Regions from separate parts of the Clostridium isatidis genome, predicted to be linked through region 2. Evidence: a T-box and tRNA genes for the amino acid it is inferred to sense, from the RefSeq annotation. Region 2 holds a T-box; the other holds one or more tRNA genes.
What was found. The T-box of region 2 lies ahead of thrS (threonine--tRNA ligase). A T-box ahead of a tRNA ligase gene usually reads a tRNA of that ligase, here a tRNA-Thr.

Region 1 (15,051 bases), 120 kb from region 2:
ATATAAAAGGCATTCCTAAGGTGTTAGATACATCAGTAATAATAGATGGTAGAATTTTTGATATATGTCAAACAGGATTTATAGAAGGACCTCTTGTAATACCAAGTTTTGTATTAGATGAGCTTAGACATATTTCTGATTCAGCAGATGCCTTAAAAAGAAATAGAGGAAGAAGAGGTCTTGATATATTAAATAAAATTCAAAAGGAATTAGAGATAGAAACTCAAATTTGGGAAGGTGATTTCCCTGAAATTACAGAAGTAGATAGTAAATTATTGAAACTTGCTCAAAAACTAAAAGGAAAAGTTATAACAAATGATTTTAACTTAAATAAAGTGGCAGAATTTCAAGGAGTTCCAGTTCTTAATATTAATGAATTAGCCAATTCCATAAAACCAGTAGTTTTACCTGGCGAAGAAATGAAAGTTATAGTTGTAAAAGACGGAAAAGAAGCATCTCAAGGTATTGGCTATTTAGATGATGGAACTATGATAGTAGTTGAAGATGGAAGAAGGTTTATAGGAGATCAAATAGTAGTAATAGTTACATCTGTACTTCAAACTGCAGCAGGAAGAATGATATTTGCTAAACCAAAGGAATAGTTAGTAGGTGTTAAGATGGTAAGTGCTATAATTTTGGCAGGGGGAAAAGGTAAAAGAATGGGATCCAAGGTGAGTAAGCAATATATACAGTTAAAAGGAAAACCCATTTTATATTATACCCTAACAAAATTTATTAATTCCCATTATATAGATAAAATAATTTTAGTTTTACCAAAAGATGAAATAGAATATTGTAAAGAGAATGTTTTAGATAAGTATTCCTTGAAGATTGATAAAATAGTTGAAGGTGGAAAAGAGAGACAAGATTCTGTTTATAATGCCTTGAAGGAAGTTGATGATTCAGAAATTATTTTAATTCATGACGGTGCAAGACCTTTTACAAAAAACAGCATAATAGAAGATGGAATAAAATATGCAAGGCGATATGGGGCGGCAGCTCCAGGAGTTACGCCAAAGGATACTATTAAGATAATTGATGAAAATGGATTTTCTAAATTCACACCAGTAAGAAATACTTTAGTGGCTATACAAACTCCTCAGGTATTTAAGGCAGAAATAATAAAGGAATGTCATAAAAGAATAAAAGAAGAGGGCATATCCGTTACCGATGATACTATGGTTGTTGAAAGATATAACAATAAAGTATATTTATATGAAGGTGACTATGAAAATATAAAGGTTACTACTCCAGAAGACTTGATTTTAGCGGAAAAGCTAATATAATGGTAATAACTTTATTGACAAGATTTTTTGTAAAATATATAATAAATTAAGCTAAAAGTTAATATTACCAAAACGTTGAAGAAGAATAGTAGAATCCGATGTTCAGAGAGAAAATTCATAGGCTGAAAAATTTTCAATAGGGTTTGAACCAGCTTTGGAGTATAGGTAAAAACTATCGGTTTAATACCGTTATCATTTTAGAGAACAAATTTAGGTGGTACCGCGATACAAGTTCGCCCTAATGCATTAGGGTGAACTTTTTTTATTATACTGTATTTTAAATAAATGATTTAAATTTATATAAAAATATACATTAGGAGGAAGCAAATATGAAAATGTCCAATATGTTAATATCAACATTAAGAGAAGTTCCAGCAGAAGCAGAAATAGATAGCCATAAACTAATGCTAAGAGCTGGTATGATAAGAAAAATGGCTTCAGGAATATATAATTATATGCCATTAGGTTTAAAGGTTTTAAAGAATGTTGAAGATATAATAAGGGAAGAAATGAATAATGCAGGAGCTCAAGAATTTTTAGCATCAGCAATTATTCCAGCAGAACTTTGGCAAGAATCAGGAAGATGGGGAGCTTATGGAGCAGAAATGTTTAGGTTAAAAGATAGAAATGATAGAGATTTTTGTCTTGGACCAACTCATGAAGAAGTATTTACTGATATAGCAAGAAATGAAATAAAATCCTATAAACAATTACCATTAAATCTTTATCAAATACAAACTAAGTATAGAGATGAAAGAAGACCAAGATTTGGCGTTATGAGATCAAGAGAGTTTGTAATGAAGGACGCATATAGCTTTGATAAGGATCAAGATGGATTAGATATTTCTTACAATAAAATGAGAGATGCTTATATCAAAATTTTTGAAAGATGCGGAATAGTAGCTAAGCCAGTTGATGCTGATACAGGAGCTATTGGAGGATCTGGTTCTGCTGAATTTATGGTTAAATCAGAAGTTGGAGAAGATGATGTAGTGTTCTGTACAAATTGCGATTATGCAGCCAATATAGAAAAGGCACCATCAACTCCAGAAAAAGCTGAAAAGGAAGCTTATAAAGAAATAAACAAGATAGAAACACCTAATGTAAGAACTATAGAAGATTTAATTAAATTCTTTAATACAACAGAAAAGAAATTTGCTAAAACCTTGATATACAATGCAGATGGTAAAATAGTTGCAGTTATGGTTAGGGGAGACAGAGAAGTTAACGAAGTTAAGCTTTCTAATGCCTTAGGCGGAGTTGTTGATTTAAGTATGGCAAGTGCTGAAGAAGTTATGAAGGCCACAAGTGCACAAGTAGGATTTGCAGGCCCTATAAATTTAAAGGTTGATACTTTATTAGTAGATAAAGAAGTAGCTAATATGTATAATTTTATTGTAGGAGCTAATGAAACTGGATATCACTTTGAAAATGTTAACTATGGAAGAGATTTTGAAGGTATAGTTGGGGATTATAGAAATATAACAGAAGGTGAAAATTGTCCTGTTTGTGGTGGAAAAATAACAATATCAAAGGGAACAGAAGTTGGTCATATATTTAAGCTTGGAACAAAGTATTCTGAAGCTATGAATGCAAAGTTTATAGATGAAAATGGAAAGGAAGTTCCATTTGTAATGGGCTGCTATGGAATAGGTGTAACAAGAACAATGGCATCAATAATAGAACAAAATCATGATGAAAATGGAATAATATGGCCATTATCAGTAGCTCCATATCATGTTAATGTTATAGCAGTAAACATAAAAGATGAAATGCAGATGAAGGTTGCAAATGAAATATATGAAGAACTAAAGGCTTTAGGAGTAGATGTTATTTTTGATGATAGAAATGAAAGAGCTGGAGTAAAATTTAAAGATTCAGATCTTATGGGAATCCCAATGAGAATAACTGTTGGTAAGAAGGTAACAGAAGGTCAAGTAGAATTTAAATTAAGAACTTCAGAAGTTGAAAATATTAAGATAGAAGAAGTTGTAGCTAGGGTAAAAGAAGAGTTTGAGAAAAATAAAATATCTATTAGATAGGGGGTATTAAAAATGAAGATTTATAATAGTTTAACTAGAAAAAAAGAAGAGTTCGTCCCTATTACTCCAGGAGAAATAAAGATGTATGTTTGTGGCCCAACTGTATATAATTATTTTCATATAGGGAATGGAAGAACTTTTATAATTTTTGATACTATTAGAAGATATTTTGAGTATAGAGGTTATAAGGTTAAATATGTACAAAACTTTACTGATATTGATGATAAAATGATAAAGAGAGCAAATGAAGAAGGTACGACTGTAAAGGATGTTGGAGATAAATATATTCAGGAGTACTATAAAGATGCAGATGGCTTAAATATAAAGAGGGCTTCTATTAATCCTAGAGCAACAGAATTTGTAGAAGATATTATTGAATTTATTAGTGGCTTAATTGAAAAAGGCTATGCTTATGAAGTAGATGGAGATGTATATTTTAGAACTAATAAATTTGAAAGTTATGGTCAGTTAATAGGTCAAAATCTTGAAGATTTAAAAGTAGGAGCAAGAATTAATGTAGATGAAAGAAAAGAAGACCCAATGGATTTTGCATTATGGAAAGCTCAAAAGCCTGGTGAACCAGCTTGGGATAGTCCATGGGGAAAAGGAAGACCAGGATGGCATATAGAATGCTCCTGCATGGCAAAAAAATTATTAGGAGAAACTATAGATATTCATGCTGGAGGAGTAGATTTAACCTTCCCTCATCATGAAAATGAAATAGCTCAAAGTGAAGCTCTAACAGGTAAAAAGTTTGCAAACTACTGGATGCATGGTGCTTTCTTAAATATAAACAATCAAAAAATGTCTAAGTCTTTAAATAACTTTTTAACTGCAAGAGAAATATTAAAAGATTATAGTGCAGATGTTGTAAGATTTTTAATGTTATCAGGTCACTATAGATCACCTTTAAATTTTAGCGATGATCTTCTTGAATCAGCTAAATCATCAGTAGAGAGAATGTATAATGCTATAAGTAATTTAGAAAACCTAATAGATGAAGTTGAAAAAGAAAAAATGGATGATAATGAAAGAGAATATCTAAAATCTCTAGATGTATATAGACAAAAATATATAGAAAAGATGGACGATGATTTTAATACAGCAGATGCTATAACAGCCATTTTTGATTTAATTAAAGATATAAATACAAATATTTCAATCAATTCTTCAAAGGAACTTTGCCAAGAAGTGTTAAGCCTAATTAGAGAATTAGGATCTCCTCTTGGAATACTTCAAAACTCAACAAAATTAAGTTTAGAAGATGAAGTGGAGGAACTAATAAGACAAAGACAAGAAGCAAGAAAAAATAAAAATTTTGCTTTAGCTGATAAAATAAGAGATGATTTAAAAGCTAGAAATATAATTTTAGAAGATACTCCACAAGGAGTAAGATGGAAAATTATAAAGTAATGCTAAGAAGGCTGCAATATTGCAGCCTTTATTTAGAGGAGTGATAAAATGCTGGATGATTTAAGAACAAGAGAATTTACAAAAGAAGAAGCCAGGAGATTAAACCCCCTGCAGTTAGCTTTAATAGGAGATGCAGTTTTTGAAATCTTTATAAGGAATTATATCTTATCCAATAATGTAGAGTTATCTGTTCATAAAATTCATGTTAAGGCAATCCATTATGTTAAAGCTCAAGCTCAATCAAAGATAATTAAAACTATCGAAGAAAGCTTGGAGGAAGATGAATTATATATTTATAAAAGAGGAAGAAATACAAAATCAGCAACAATCCCCAAAAATGCAGATGTAATAGATTATAGAAATGCAACCGGTTTTGAAGCATTAATTGGATATCTTTATTTAAGTGGAAATAAAACAAGATTATCAGAAATATTAGAAAAAAGCTTGGAAATAATATAAGCAGATGAAAATAATATGAAGGAGTGATTATAATGACAAAAGGTAATAGAGAAGCTAGACTTAGGGCTAGAATGGAAAGAGAGCTTTCAGAAGGAAAGACAAAAGTGAAAGGTCAAAGAGGAAGAGATATAGAAAATCAATTTGATGATAATTTAACTTCAATAGATACAAGAGAAGATTTAGTAATTGGTAGAAATGCAGTTATGGAACTATTAAAGGGGAATAGAACTATAGAATGTATTTATATTGCTAGTGGAAATATGGAAGGTTCTATAAAAGCAATTATTAATATAGCAAAAGAAAAAAAGGTAGTATTAAAAGAAGTTGATAGGAAAAAGCTTGATGCAATGAGCAATGGAATGAGTCATCAAGGTGTTATAGCACAAGTTACTCCTTTTGTTTATTCTGAAGTAGAAGATATGATTAAGCTTGCAGAGAAAAGAAATGAGGATCCGTTTATAGTTATTCTAGATGAAATAGAAGATCCTCATAATTTAGGATCTATAATAAGAACTGCAGAATTATGCGGGGTTCATGGAATTATCATTCCAAAGAGAAGAAATGTAGGAATAACTGCAACAGTTTATAAATCTTCTGTTGGTGCTATTGAGCATATGAAAATAGCAAAGGTTACAAATATAAATTCTACAATTGATAAATTAAAGGAAAATGGACTTTGGATATATGGAGCAGATATAGAAGGAAAAGAATATAGTTATGAAGTAAACTTTTCAGGACCTTGCGCAGTAGTTATTGGAAGTGAAGGAAGAGGGATATCAAAACTTACCTTAAAAAAATGTGACAAACTTGTGAAAATCCCTATGATAGGAAAAATTAACTCTTTAAATGCTTCAGTTGCAGGTGGTATAATGATGTATGAAGTATTAAAAGGAAGATTATTAAATAAGTAAGGCAAAGAGGTAAACGTGAGAATTATATTTGTTGATGGTTATAACGTAATAAATAGTTGGCCGAATTTAAAAAAAGAAAAGAAATATAGCTTTGAGGGAGCAAGGCAAACTCTTATAGATATATTACATAACTATTCTGTATATGAAGAATGTAAAATAGTAATAGTTTTTGATGCCCATATGGTAGCTGGAAGCATTGAAAAAAAAGAAGAGATATATAAGAATGTCAGCGTAGTATTTACAAAGGATGGAGAAACAGCAGACTCATATATAGAAAGGGAAGTACATAATATTGGGAGAAAGTTTGAGGTATACGTAGTTACTTCGGATTGGCTTCAGCAGCAGATAATTTTTCAAAGAGGAGCTGTAAGAATATCATCTATAGAATTTTATAATGAAGTTTTAAAAACACAAAATAAAATTACTAGTGCAAAAGGCAGTTCTGAAAGCAATGTGAAAAATAATTTAAGTGATAATTTAGAGGAAGATATATTTAAAAAATTTGAAGCTTGGAGAAGAGGTAAATAATAAGATAATTAGTATATTGATATTACTTAATATTTATTATACTATTAGGTTATATCATAAGGGAGTAAGTGGGGTGACGAGGTATTGGGATATAAAAAAAGGAAACTTGGTTTATTTTCAGAATTTGAAAATAAAACTGATGAAGAAGTTGTTATAGAAGCTAAAACAGGAAATACTAGAGCACAGGAGTTTTTGATTTCTAAATATGAAAACTTCGTAAAGGCAAAATCAAAATCTTATTTTTTAATTGGAGCAGATAAAGAAGATATATATCAAGAAGGCATGATAGGTTTATACAAAGCAATACGAGATTTTAATCCTGATAAGTTAACAAGTTTTAAAGCTTTTGCAGAACTTTGCATAACAAGGCAGATAATAACTGCTATAAAAACAGCTACAAGACAAAAACATATTCCGTTAAATACTTACGTATCACTTAATAAACCTATTTACGAAGAAGAATCTGACAGAACTCTAATAGATGTGCTTTCAGAATTAAAAATTACGGATCCTGAGGAACTTATAATTGGAAAAGAACAGATTAAGCATATAGAAAATGAAATGAGTAAGGTCTTATCAGATTTAGAAATGGAAGTATTACAATCTTATCTGGATGGAAAATCCTATCAAGAAATTGCAAGTGATTTAGACAGACAGGCTAAATCTATAGATAATGCTTTACAAAGAGTTAAAAGAAAGCTTGAAAAGTGTCTTTATTCAGGGAAATAAGTCGCTAAATTTTTATTGACAAATTTTTTAGAAAATAGTAAACTTTATAATTGGTATATAAACATATATATAACTGCTCACGTAGCTCAGTAGGCAGAGCGTCGCCTTGGTAAGGCGGAGGTCGTCGGTTCAATCCCGATCGTGAGCTCCAATTAATATTACAAAACGCTAGGCAAAGTTTATTAAGAAAATAAAAGGAGGATTTACAATGGCAAAGTCAAAATTCGAAAGAAGTAAACCACACGTAAATATTGGTACAATTGGTCACGTAGACCACGGTAAGACAACATTAACAGCTGCAATAACAACTGTTTTATCAAAAAAAGGATATGCAGAAGCATTTGATTATGCATCAATCGATAAAGCACCAGAAGAAAAAGAAAGAGGAATCACAATAAATACAGCTCACGTAGAATATCAAACAGACAACAGACACTATGCACACGTTGACTGTCCAGGACACGCTGACTACGTTAAGAACATGATTACTGGAGCTGCACAAATGGACGGAGCAATTCTAGTTGTATCAGCAGCAGACGGTCCAATGCCACAAACAAGAGAACACATACTACTAGCATCAAGAGTTGGTGTTGATTACATAGTAGTATTCTTAAATAAGGCAGATATGGTAGACGACGAAGAATTATTAGAATTAGTTGAAATGGAAGTTAGAGAATTATTAAGCGAATACAACTTCCCAGGAGACGATATTCCAATAATTAAGGGATCAGCTTTAAGAGCATTAGAAAACCCAACTGATCCAGAAGCAACAGCTTGTATTCTAGAACTTATGGATGCAGTAGATAGCTACATCCCAACTCCAGAAAGAGCAACAGATAAGCCATTCTTAATGCCAGTAGAAGACGTATTTACAATCACTGGTAGAGGAACAGTTGCAACAGGAAGAGTTGAAAGCGGAATTCTTAAGCTAAGCGACGAAGTTGAAATAGTAGGATTAAAAGAAGAAAGCAGAAAGACAGTAGTAACAGGAATAGAAATGTTCAGAAAGTTACTAGATGAAGCTCAAGCAGGAGATAACGTAGGGGTTCTATTAAGAGGTATCCAAAGAACTGATATCGAAAGAGGTCAAGTATTAGCAAAACCAGGTTCAGTAAAACCTCATCAAAAATTCATAGGTCAAGTATACGTACTTAAGAAAGAAGAAGGTGGAAGACATACTCCATTCTTTGACGGATACAGACCACAATTCTACTTCAGAACAACAGACGTTACTGGAACAATCAAATTACCAGACGGAATGGAAATGGTTATGCCAGGAGACCACATTGATATGAACGTTGAATTAATCACTCCAGTTGCAATGGATGAAGGATTAAGATTCGCTATCAGAGAAGGTGGAAGAACTGTAGGTTCAGGAGTTGTTACTAAGATAGTTGAGTAATTAAATTTTGGTGATTATTGGAGGGATTGGGTTTTAATACTTAATCCCTTACAAAATCTTATATATTGACACAAATTATCTTTTGTGGTAATGTGTTTAGGTAATTAACGAAAATACATTAAGATAAACATAGTAAGTTTTATATTATTTACTGTAAACTGGAGGTGCAGACTGTGAGAGTGAAAGTGACTTTAGCATGCACAGAGTGTAAGCAAAGAAATTATAATTCAATGAAGAACAAAAAAAATAATCCAGACAGATTAGAAATGCATAAATACTGCAAGTTCTGTAAAAAGCATACACTTCATAAAGAAACAAAATAATTAGCTGATAAAGTGATGACATATACTCACAATAATTAAGGATGTGAAGTAATGGCTGTTAAGGAAAATGTAAATTTAACTAAAAATACACCGAATAAAGGTGGAATATTTAAGTTTTTTAGAGAGGTTAAGGCAGAAGTTAACAGAATAACTTGGCCTTCTAAAAATGAAACTAAAAAAGCGTTAATTGCAGTTGGCGTATACATACTAATATATCTTATATTAGTAGGCGGGTTAGATTATATTTTTCAAAACCTCTTTGAATGGATTCTTAGATTAAAGTAAGGAGGTTAAGGTGATATTCACCTAAAGAAAATATGAGCGAAAAAGCAAGATGGTATGTTGTACACACATACTCAGGCTATGAAAACAAAGTTAAAGCAAATCTTGAAAAGACCATTGAAAATAGAAATCTTCAAAACTTACTTCAGGATATACAAGTTCCTATGGAAGAAGTTATAGAAGAAAAAGATGGAAAGCAAAAGATTACTTTAAAAAAGAAGTTTCCTGGATATGTGTTAGTAAAAATGCTAATGACAGATGAATCATGGTATGTGGTTAGAAACACAAGGGGTGTAACAGGTTTTGTTGGCCCAGCTTCTAAACCAGTTCCTCTTACCGATGAAGAAGTTGAATCTATGGGAGTTAAAGAAGCTCCTGTTGAGATTGATTTAGAGGTAGGGGAATCAATAAGAGTTATCTCAGGACCGTTAAGAGAGTTTATTGCAACGATTCAAGAGATAAATTTAGAAAAACGTAAGATAAAGGTATTAATTGATATGTTTGGCAGAGAAACTCTTGCTGAACTTGATTTTACACAAGTTGAAAAATTAGTTTAATATAAACTGATGTTTTAATAAAGTGGGAGGACAAAAAGTCCGCATTACCACAGTATAGGAGGAATATACATGGCTAAGAAAGTAACAGGAATAATTAAACTTCAACTTCCTGCAGGTAAGGCAACACCAGCACCACCAGTAGGACCAGCATTAGGTCAACATGGTGTTAACATTATGGGATTCTGTAAGGAGTATAATGCAAAAACTGCAAACCAAGCTGGATTAACAATTCCAGTTGTAATTACAGTTTACCAAGATAGATCTTTTAGTTTCGTACTAAAAACTCCACCAGCTGCAGTACTAATTAAGAAAGAATTAGGTATCGAAAGTGGTTCAGGAGTACCAAACAAGAATAAAGTTGGTAAGTTAACAAAAGATCAAGTTAGAAAAATTGCTGAGTTAAAGATGCCTGACTTAAATGCGGCTTCAATAGAAAGTGCTATGAGCATGGTAATTGGAACTGCTAAGAGTATGGGAGTAACAGTAGAAGAGTAATTCGTAAAAAAAGTGGGAGGTAAAAACCGTTAATACCACAAAGGAGGCAAGTTATGGGAAAAAATTATATTGAAAGCGCAAAGTTAATTGACAAAAGTGCATTATATGAACCAAAACAAGCTTTAGAATTAGCTGTTAAAACTGCTAAAGCTAAGTTTGATGAAACAATAGAACTACATGTAAGATTAGGGGTTGACCCAAGACATGCAGATCAACAAGTAAGAGGAGCAGTTGTTCTTCCAAACGGAACAGGAAAAACTGTAAGAGTTTTAGTTTTTGCTAAAGGAGCTAAAGTTGCTGAAGCTGAAGCTGCTGGAGCAGATTTCGTTGGAGGAGAAGAATTAGTTCAAAAGATTCAAACAGAAAACTGGTTCGATTATGATGTAGTAGTTGCTACACCAGATATGATGGGTGTTGTTGGTAGAATAGGTAGAATTTTAGGACCTAAAGGATTAATGCCAAACCCAAAATCAGGAACTGTAACATTTGATGTTGCTAAAGCAATAGCAGATATTAAAGCAGGTAAGGTTGAATATAGAGTTGATAAAACTGCTATAGTTCACTGTCCAATCGGAAAGAAATCATTTGGAGTTGAAAAACTACATGAAAACTTCCACACTTTAATGGATGCTTTATTAAAGGCTAAGCCAGCAGCTGCTAAGGGACAATACGTTAAGTCTGTATCAGTTTCTAGCACAATGGGACCTGGAGCTAAAGTAAATCCACAAAAAGTTTTAGATTAGTATTGACATATAGGTAGTTATGTTGTAAAATAACTACTGTTGTAAAAAAAGAATACTAATTCCAAAGACAGTAGGTGCCGTAAGGTTTAAATTAATTGCCTACCGAGGAATACCAAGGTAAGTAATTAATTTATTTATTGGTCTTCCTATGTCTATGGGAAGGCCTTATTTATTATAAAATAGCAGTTAAAAACTGTGAGGAGGTGGACACACAGTAATGAATAATAACAGAAGAATTAAAGAAGCTAAAGTAGCTGAAATCAAAGAAAAGTTACAAAACTCAAAAAGTATTGTTTTAGCTGATTACCAAGGTTTAACTGTTGAAGAAGACACAAACCTAAGAAAAACATTAAGAGAAGCTGGTGTTGAATACAAGGTTTATAAAAATACTTTAGTATTACTAGCAGCTAAAGAATTAGGTATTGAAGGTCTAGAACAATATTTAGAAGGACCTGTTTCTATAGCATTTGGATATGAAGATGCTACTGCTCCTGCAAGAGTATTACATACATTTGCTAAGGATCACAAGAAATTAGAATTAAAAGCTGGTGTTGTGGAAGGAACTTTATATAATAAAGAAGAAATTGAAAAAATCGCTACAATACCATCAAAAGAAGTTCTTATCGCAAAACTTCTTGGAAGCTTCAAAGCTCCATTATCAAACCTTGCATATTTATTAAATGCAATTAAAGAAAAGAAAGAATCAGAATCAGCTGAATAAAACTGATAAAAAATTTGGAGGTGCAATTTAAATGACAAGAGAAGATATAATTCAAGCTATAAAAGAAATGACTGTTTTAGAATTAAACGAGCTAGTTAAAGCTTGTGAAGAAGAGTTTGGTGTAAGCGCAGCTGCTCCAGTAGCAGTAGCAGGTGGTGCAGTAGCAGGTGCTGCAGCAGCAGAAGAAAAATCAGAATTTGATGTTGTATTAGCTAACGCTGGTGCTAACAAGATTAAGGTAATCAAAGTAGTTAGAGAATTAACTGGATTAGGATTAAAGGAAGCTAAAGAAATAGTTGACGGAGCTCCTAAGACAATTAAAGAAGGAGTTTCTAAAGAAGAAGCTGAAGAAATGAAAGCTAAACTTGCTGAAGTTGGAGCTGAAGTAGAACTTAAGTAATTTAAAAAGGTGCTGTTTAAAGCACCTTTTTAATTCTAATAAAATAAAATCATATAAAATATTAATTTCCTGGTATACTTTATATGGTTTTATAAATAAGGTATCTTTTTGATTAAGGCTGTTTATATAAATATATTGACATAGCTTTAATTGTATGATACTATCATTAAATGTACTAATTCAATGTGGGATATTATAATCATATTGAGAAATTGCATAACCAGTATAAAAATGGTTATACTAATAAGTGTTGCTATCCGAAAGCAAGTTTCCTTAGGGAAGCTATGCTTTGGGTTATTTTAGTTTAATGCAAGGGGTGAAAATTCATGGTACATCCTGTCCAAAATGGAAAAAGAACTAGAATGAGTTTTGGTAAGGTTAAAGATGCGACCGAAATGCCAAATCTTATTGAAGTACAATTAGATTCGTATCAGTGGTTTTTAGATGAGGGGCTTTATGAAGTTTTTGATGACATAAATCCGATTTCAAATTTCACTGGGAATCTTGTACTAGAATTTGTTGATTACAAACTTGATATGGATAGTATTAAGTATTCAGTGGAGGAGTGTAAGGAAAGAGATGCTACTTATGCTGCGCCACTAAAAGTTTCTGTAAGACTACAAAATAAAGAAACTGGTGAAATTAAAGAACAAGAAGTATTTATGGGAGATTTCCCTCTAATGACTGAACAAGGAACTTTCATCATTAATGGTGCTGAAAGAGTAATAGTAAGTCAGTTAGTAAGATCTCCTGGAGTTTATTACAATTATAATGTTGATAAAAGTGGTGAAAAGCTATTTTCATCAACAGTAATACCAAATAGAGGTGCTTGGTTAGAATATGAAACAGATTCTAACGGTGTTATCTATGTAAGAATAGATAAGACAAGAAAGCTTCCTATTACTATATTAGCTAGAGCTATGGGATATGGAAGTGACCAAGAATTATTAGGATTCTTTGGGGAAGAAGAAAGATTAAAGGCTACAATAGAAAAGGATAATACAAAGACTAGAGAAGAAGCCTTATTAGAAATATATAAGAGATTAAGACCGGGCGAACCACCAACAGTGGATAGTGCTGTTTCTCTTATAGATTCCATATTTTTTGATCCAAAAAGATATGATTTATCAAGGGTTGGTAGATATAAGTTCAACAAAAAACTAGCTTTAAATATTAGACTAGTTAATCAAATTGCAGCAACTGATATTGTTAACCCAGAAACAGGAGAAATCATAGTAGAAAAAGGTCAAAAAATTAATAGAGTAAAAGCAGAAGAAATACAAAATGTAGGTATTAATTCTGTTGATGTATTAGTTGAAGACAAGGTGGTAAGAGTAATTGGTAACCACTTTGTGGATATTAATAAGGTTGTACCATTTGATATAAGTGATTTAAACATAAAGGAAATGGTTCATTACCCAACTTTAAAAGAAATACTAGAAAATTATGACGATGAATCTACTATAAAGGAAGAGATTAAAAAGAATATAATTAATCTTATTCCAAAACATATTATAAAAGATGATATATATGCAACTATAAGCTATGAATTAGGCTTACGTTATGGTATTGGATATGTTGATGATATCGATCATCTAGGAAATAGAAGAATTAGATCTGTTGGAGAATTATTACAAAATCAATTCAGAATTGGTCTTTCAAGAATGGAAAGAGTAGTTAAGGAAAGAATGACAATTCAAGATCAAGAAGCAATAACTCCTCAGATGTTAATAAATATAAGACCTGTATCAGCTGCTATCAAAGAATTCTTCGGTAGTTCCCAATTATCACAATTCATGGATCAAATCAATCCATTATCAGAATTAACACATAAAAGAAGATTATCAGCTTTAGGACCTGGTGGGCTTTCAAGAGAAAGAGCAGGTTTTGAAGTTAGAGACGTTCACTATTCACACTATGGTAGAATGTGTCCTATAGAAACTCCAGAAGGACCAAATATAGGGCTTATAAACTCATTATCTACCTTTGCAAGAGTAAATGAGTATGGATTTATAGAAACACCATATAGAATTGTTGATAAAGAAACAGGTGTTGTTACTGATGAAATTAGATACTTTACAGCTGACGAAGAGGACTTATATTATGTAGCACAAGCTCAAGAACCTCTTGACGAAAATGGAAGATTTATAGATAAGAGAGTAACTGTTAGATACTTAGATGAAGTATTAGTAGTAAATTCTGAAGAAGTAGATTTAGTAGACGTATCTCCAAGACAAATTGTTTCTGTAGCAACTGCAATGATTCCTTTCCTTGAAAATGATGATGCTTCCAGAGCACTTATGGGATCAAACATGCAACGTCAAGCAGTTCCATTATTGAAGCCTGAAGCACCAATAGTAGGAACAGGAATAGAGTACAAGGCGGCTTACGATTCAGGAGTACTTCGTAAGGCTAAAAATGCTGGTAAGGTTGTATATGTAAGTGCTAATGAAATTAGAATAAGAAGAGATTCAGATGGCGGAATAGATACTTATAAATTGTTAAAATTTAAGAGAAGTAACCAAGGAACATGTATAAATCAAAGACCTATCGTTGAAAAAGGTGATATAGTATTCAAAAATCAAGTGATTGCAGATGGTCCTTCTACAGATTTAGGAGAAATATCACTAGGTAAAAATATCAGAATGGGCTTTATAACATGGGAAGGTTATAACTACGAAGATGCTATGCTGATATCTGAAGAATTAGTAAGAGATGACGTATTTACTTCAATTCACATAGAAGAATATGAATGTGAAG
Region 2 (5,557 bases):
CGAATTCTTTAGTACAAACTAAAAAGAGAGATTAACCTAGGTTAATCTCTCTTTTTTAATCTGGTGCGCCATCAGGGGGTCGAACCCTGGACACCCTGATTAAGAGTCAGGTGCTCTACCAACTGAGCTAATGGCACAAAATGGAGCGGGTGATGAGAATCGAACTCACGTAACTTGCTTGGAAGGCAAGGGCTCTACCATTGAGCTACACCCGCAAATCTTATTGACAAATATTATTATAATACTAGAAAAATAATTCTGTCAATAAGAAATTTCTATATTTTTATACTACATCTGTAAGAGATTTTGCTAAAATATTTCTAAATTTCTCGCCGTAAGTTTTATCAGTTTCTGCTTTTCTACATATTTCCTTCCATTCATCAATAGTAACCCCAACTACTTTTTCAAATTCATTTCCTCTAATTATATAATTGGAGTTTATCACGAAATCTCCTAATTCGATAGGACTATTAAATATCTTTAAATATAAAAACTCTCTATTATCTCCAACCCAGGTTTTATTAAAATCTCGACTAAATTTTTTTAACCTTGCAAAGATTTTATTTTTTGGTAAAGACCAGCAAGATTTTATCATATTTATTTCTCTTCTCATATTATCTGCTTCTTCTTTTGTCAGCTTTTTATTCTTTTCTGCATCAGAAATTATTTTTTCTACTCTTATATTAGGTACATTAACAATTAATTTTTCCTTTCCATATATCCACTTATAAAAGGCTTCTTGTAAAAATGAATATTGTATATATCCTAATAAAGTCTTTATATCAGGAAAGTAGCTCCATGTATTATCAATTCCGTTGTTTTTTCCAAAAACTAGGGTATGAATATAAATTGTATCCTTATTTGGTAACGAATCCATAAACATATGACCTCTCAAAGTTTTGTTTTTATCTATCAGTTCTTCCCAATAATCGAAGGAATCGTAATTATGCCTCACTCTATCACCCTTTCTTCATTACCATAATATAATATATTATCTATATTTATATTATATAGTTTATTACACCATGTAACAATCGTTTTCAAGATATTAATAAAAATTTATTTTCTAAATTTTCTTAATATTATTATTTTAACCATAATCCTCTATTTGAATAAAATAAAGGTTTATTTTATAATAATATTAAGGATATATATAAGGGAGGCGTGAATTTGCACCACTGTGAAATTTGTGGATCAAAGGCTGATATTCATCATATAGTTCATAAACATGAAGGTGGTTATGATATTAAACTAAATTATAAATATCTTTGTAATTACCACCATAGAGGAAAACTAGGCCCCCACAACTCTTTAGAAACAGATTTAAAATATAAGCTAGAGCTTCAAGAAAAACTTTTCAGCCTTTTACCAAAAGATTACTATACATTTAAGGAACTTTCTATTATTTTAGAAATACCAAAGTCTACTTTAAAAAAAATAGTTAAAGACCTTAAGATGTATAAAGAAGGCTACTCAAAAATTGAACTAATAACAAAATTAATGGGAGGCAAACTATATTCCAAAAGTATGCTTCAAGAATTAGAATTAGAGCGCCTTTTTCACAATATAAATATTGGTTAATTTAGACTAAACAATTTAAATATTAATATAGATTTGCATAAAAAAGAATTCACATTATAATATGTGAATTCTTCTATTATTAATAGTATTTTATTTTTCAGAAATATTATTCATAATAAAACAATATGTAATTTTATATATAAAAAACTTCTAAAATCTAATTAATTAGACTTTAGAAGTCTTTATTTTGGAGCGAAAGACGGGACTCGAACCCGCAACGTTCACCTTGGCAAGGTGACGCTCTACCATTGAGCCACTTCCGCAAAGTTTATTTAAAACTGGTGCAGATGAAGGGAGTCGAACCCCCACGCCAAAGGCGCTAGATCCTAAGTCTAGTGCGTCTGCCAATTCCGCCACATCTGCATCTACTACATATAATATTATATATAACCTTTTTTAATTTTTCAATATTTTTATTATGACATTTTTCGCAGTTTTAGTAAATTATTTTATTTCTCTTTGTTGACATTGAAACTTTTTATATTTATAATAAAAAATAATACATATAGAAATATATCAACACTATGACGAGGACAGTAGACTATTAATCATTTTGCAGAGAGAGATAAATTTGGTGCAATTATCTTACTTGATTTTAGTTGAAAACCACCTCTGAGTGACTCTAATAAAGTCCGTTTATATCACGTTACGATATCTTAAGCGGCCTATTTTAGGCAATTAAGGGTGGAACCGCGGGAAATTTGAATTTACTACTCTCGTCCCTTTCTATTTATAGAAAGAGACGGGAGTTTTTTATTTTATTAAAATAAATATTTCTACTAAAATAGTTTAACTTATAAGTATCTAGAAACTTACAATCTAAATAGAATTAATTAGAAAGGAAGATAAATATGATTAAGATCACTTTAAAAGATGGATCAGTAAAAGAATTTGAATCAAGTATTTCTGTATTTGATATTGCTAAATCTATAAGTGAAGGTTTAGCAAGAAATGCTTGTTGTGGAATAGTTAATGGAGAAGTAGTTGACTTACGTTTTGTTGTTGAAAAAGATAGCGAAGTTGCTATATGTACTTTTGATTCTCAAGAAGGAAAAGATGCATTAAGACATAGTGTATCTCATGTTTTAGCTTATGCTGTAAAAAGATTATACCCTGAAGCAAAACTAGCAATAGGACCAGCAATAAATGATGGCTTCTACTATGATTTTGACATAGAACCAGCTTTCAACTCTACTCATCTTGAAAAAATAGAAGATGAAATGAGAAAAATAATAAAAGAAAATCCTTCAATTGAAAGATTTGAATTACCAAGAGCTGAAGCTATAAAACTTATGGAGGATGCTAATGAACCTTACAAGGTTGAATTAATAAATGATTTAGCAGAAGATACTGTTATATCCTTCTATAAAATGGGTGACTTTACTGACCTATGTGCTGGGCCTCATTTAATGTCATTAAAACCAGTAAAAGCTATTAAACTTCTTAGAGCTGCTGGTGCTTACTGGAGAGGCGATGAAAAGAACAAAATGCTTTCAAGAATCTATGGTACTGCTTTCTTAAAGAAATCAGACTTAGATGCTCACTTACAAGCTTTAGAGGAAGCAAAACTAAGAGATCATAATAAACTTGGTAGAGAACTTAAATTATTTACTACTGATGAAAAAATCGGTCAAGGACTTCCTTTATTAATGCCAAAGGGAGCTAAAATAATTCAGCTTTTACAAAGATGGGTTGAAGACGAAGAAGAAAAGAGAGGATATTTATTAACTAAAACTCCACTTATGGCTAAGAACGATTTATATAAAGTATCTGGCCACTGGGATCACTATAAAGATGGAATGTTCGTATTAGGAGATGAAGAAAAAGATGACGAAGTAGTTGCTCTTAGACCTATGACATGTCCATTCCAATATACTATTTATAACTCAGAACAACACAGTTATAGAGAATTACCTTTAAGATATGCTGAAACTTCTACTCTTTTCAGGAATGAAGCTTCAGGAGAAATGCATGGTTTAATAAGAGTTAGACAATTTACTTTAGCAGATGGTCATATTGTTTGTACACCTGAACAAGTAGAAGAGGAATTCAAGGGTTGTGTTGAATTAATTGATCATATTATGACAACTTTAGGAATTGCAAATGATATAACTTATAGATTCTCTAAGTGGGATCCAAACAATACTGAAAAGTATATTAACAATCCAGAAGCTTGGGAAAAAACTCAAAATACAATGAGAGAAATATTAAACCACTTAGGAATTAATTATGTTGAAGCTGAAGGTGAAGCTGCTTTCTATGGACCAAAACTTGATATTCAATTTAAAAATGTTCATGGAAAAGAAGATACTATAATAACTATCCAAATTGACTTTGCTTTAGCCGAAAGATTTGATATGACTTATGTTGACAAAGATGGTAACAAGAAGCGTCCATTTATAATCCATAGATCATCAATTGGATGTTATGAAAGAACTTTAGCTATGTTAATTGAAAAGTATAATGGTTCATTCCCAACATGGCTTTCTCCTACTCAAGCTATAGTTCTACCTATTTCTGATAAATATAATGACTATGCAGATGCTATAGTTAAAGAATTTAGAAATGCTGGTATAAGAATTACTGGGGACTATAGAGCTGAAAAAATAGGATATAAAATAAGAGAAGCTAGATTAGAAAGAATTCCTTATATCCTAGTTGTTGGTGAAAAAGAAGCTGCTAGCAATTCAGTTGCTGTAAGAAGCAGAAAGAATGGTGAAGAAGGAGCAGTTGATGTAACTAAACTTAAAAATAGAATTATTTTAGAAATTGCTAATAAAGAAATGTAGAAATTAAAGGATTTGCTTAAGCAAATCCTTTTCTATTTATTATACTTCTATTCATTCTTCTTATACATTTCTCATTAATTAAACTTCCTTAAGAAGTTTGGCAAGCTTGTTTTGAAGAAGCCATACCTTTTTTTGCTTTCTATTATTAGCAACCATTTTATTTTTATTATTAACACTAGCTTCTAAATCCCTAGTAACCTTTTCTTCATATATTTTTAAGGCTTCATTTAATATTTCTAATTCTTCCTTATTAAACAAGTTAACCCCCCCTTATAAAAAGTGCTAAGCACTTATAATTCAATTTTGCTGCAAATTATTATAACAAAGAGGGTTGAAGTTATCAATATAGATTTATATTCCTATAATCTTAAACTGCTTCTAAAGCTTGCTCTACATCCTTAATTATATCTTCAATGTCTTCAATTCCTATTGATATTCTTAATAAGTCTGTTGTTACACCAGCTCCTTCTAATTCCTTTTCTGAAAGCTGACTATGAGTTGTTGTTGCAGGATGTAATATACAACTTCTTGTATCTCCTAAGGTAACTGCTAGGGAAATTAATTTTAATGCCCTTTGAAATCTCTTAGTTCCCTCTATATCAGTATCTAATCCAAAGGTAAGAAGACCGCTTCCCCCGCCATTTAAATATTTTTTAGCTTTTTCATATTCCTTACTTGTTTCTAAATATGGATAGTTAACCCACTTAACTTTTGGATGTTTTTCTAGCCACTTTGCCAAGGATAAAGCATTTTGTGAATGTCTTTCTATTCTTAAATGAAGAGTTTCTAATCCTAAATTTGTTATATACGCATTAAATGGACTTAAACATGCTCCAAAATCTCTTGCTATAGTCACTCTAAGCTTAGTAATATAGGCAGCTTCTTTAAATGCCTCTGTATAAACTAATCCATGATAACTTGGATCTGGTGTTGTAAAATCTTCAAACTTTCCATTACTCCAGTCAAAATTTCCTCCATCTACAACTATTCCCCCAATACTTTGAGCATGTCCATCAGCATATTTTGTTGTTGAATGTATAACAATATTAGCCCCATGTTCAAAGGGATTACAAAGATATGGAGAAGCTACTGTATTATCAACTATAAATGGTACCTTAAGAATTTTTGCAGTTTCTGCAAATTTTTCAAAGTCTAAAATATTTAATTCTGGATTACCGATGGTTTCT

Region 1: it encodes a tRNA-Thr, which carries the amino acid that the T-box ahead of thrS (threonine--tRNA ligase) is inferred to sense. The anticodon was not compared.

The regions. Positions count from the first base shown of each region.
Region 1 covers NZ_CP016786.1:226,064-241,114, forward strand. Annotated here, with positions in the region: gene BEN51_RS01085 (PIN/TRAM domain-containing protein) at 1-602, shown strand, start outside; gene ispD (2-C-methyl-D-erythritol 4-phosphate cytidylyltransferase) at 618-1,286, shown strand; gene BEN51_RS01095 (proline--tRNA ligase) at 1,616-3,328, shown strand; gene cysS (cysteine--tRNA ligase) at 3,341-4,741, shown strand; gene BEN51_RS01105 (Mini-ribonuclease 3) at 4,790-5,200, shown strand; gene rlmB (23S rRNA (guanosine(2251)-2'-O)-methyltransferase RlmB) at 5,233-6,111, shown strand; gene BEN51_RS01115 (NYN domain-containing protein) at 6,127-6,639, shown strand; gene sigH (RNA polymerase sporulation sigma factor SigH) at 6,724-7,368, shown strand; tRNA gene BEN51_RS01125 (tRNA-Thr) at 7,444-7,519, shown strand; gene tuf (elongation factor Tu) at 7,577-8,770, shown strand; gene rpmG (50S ribosomal protein L33) at 8,944-9,093, shown strand; gene secE (preprotein translocase subunit SecE) at 9,145-9,378, shown strand; gene nusG (transcription termination/antitermination protein NusG) at 9,411-9,932, shown strand; gene rplK (50S ribosomal protein L11) at 10,002-10,427, shown strand; gene rplA (50S ribosomal protein L1) at 10,481-11,170, shown strand; ribosomal protein L10 leader region at 11,214-11,350, shown strand; gene rplJ (50S ribosomal protein L10) at 11,388-11,891, shown strand; gene rplL (50S ribosomal protein L7/L12) at 11,923-12,291, shown strand; gene rpoB (DNA-directed RNA polymerase subunit beta) at 12,618-15,051, shown strand, end outside.
Region 2 covers NZ_CP016786.1:346,826-352,382, reverse strand. Annotated here, with positions in the region: tRNA gene BEN51_RS01780 (tRNA-Lys) at 62-137, opposite strand; tRNA gene BEN51_RS01775 (tRNA-Gly) at 142-215, opposite strand; gene BEN51_RS01770 (hypothetical protein) at 284-955, opposite strand; gene BEN51_RS01765 (HNH endonuclease signature motif containing protein) at 1,171-1,581, shown strand; tRNA gene BEN51_RS01760 (tRNA-Gly) at 1,770-1,844, opposite strand; tRNA gene BEN51_RS01755 (tRNA-Leu) at 1,861-1,944, opposite strand; T-box leader at 2,097-2,308, shown strand; gene thrS (threonine--tRNA ligase) at 2,433-4,370, shown strand; gene BEN51_RS01745 (hypothetical protein) at 4,449-4,628, opposite strand; gene BEN51_RS01740 (O-acetylhomoserine aminocarboxypropyltransferase/cysteine synthase family protein) at 4,738-5,557, opposite strand, start outside.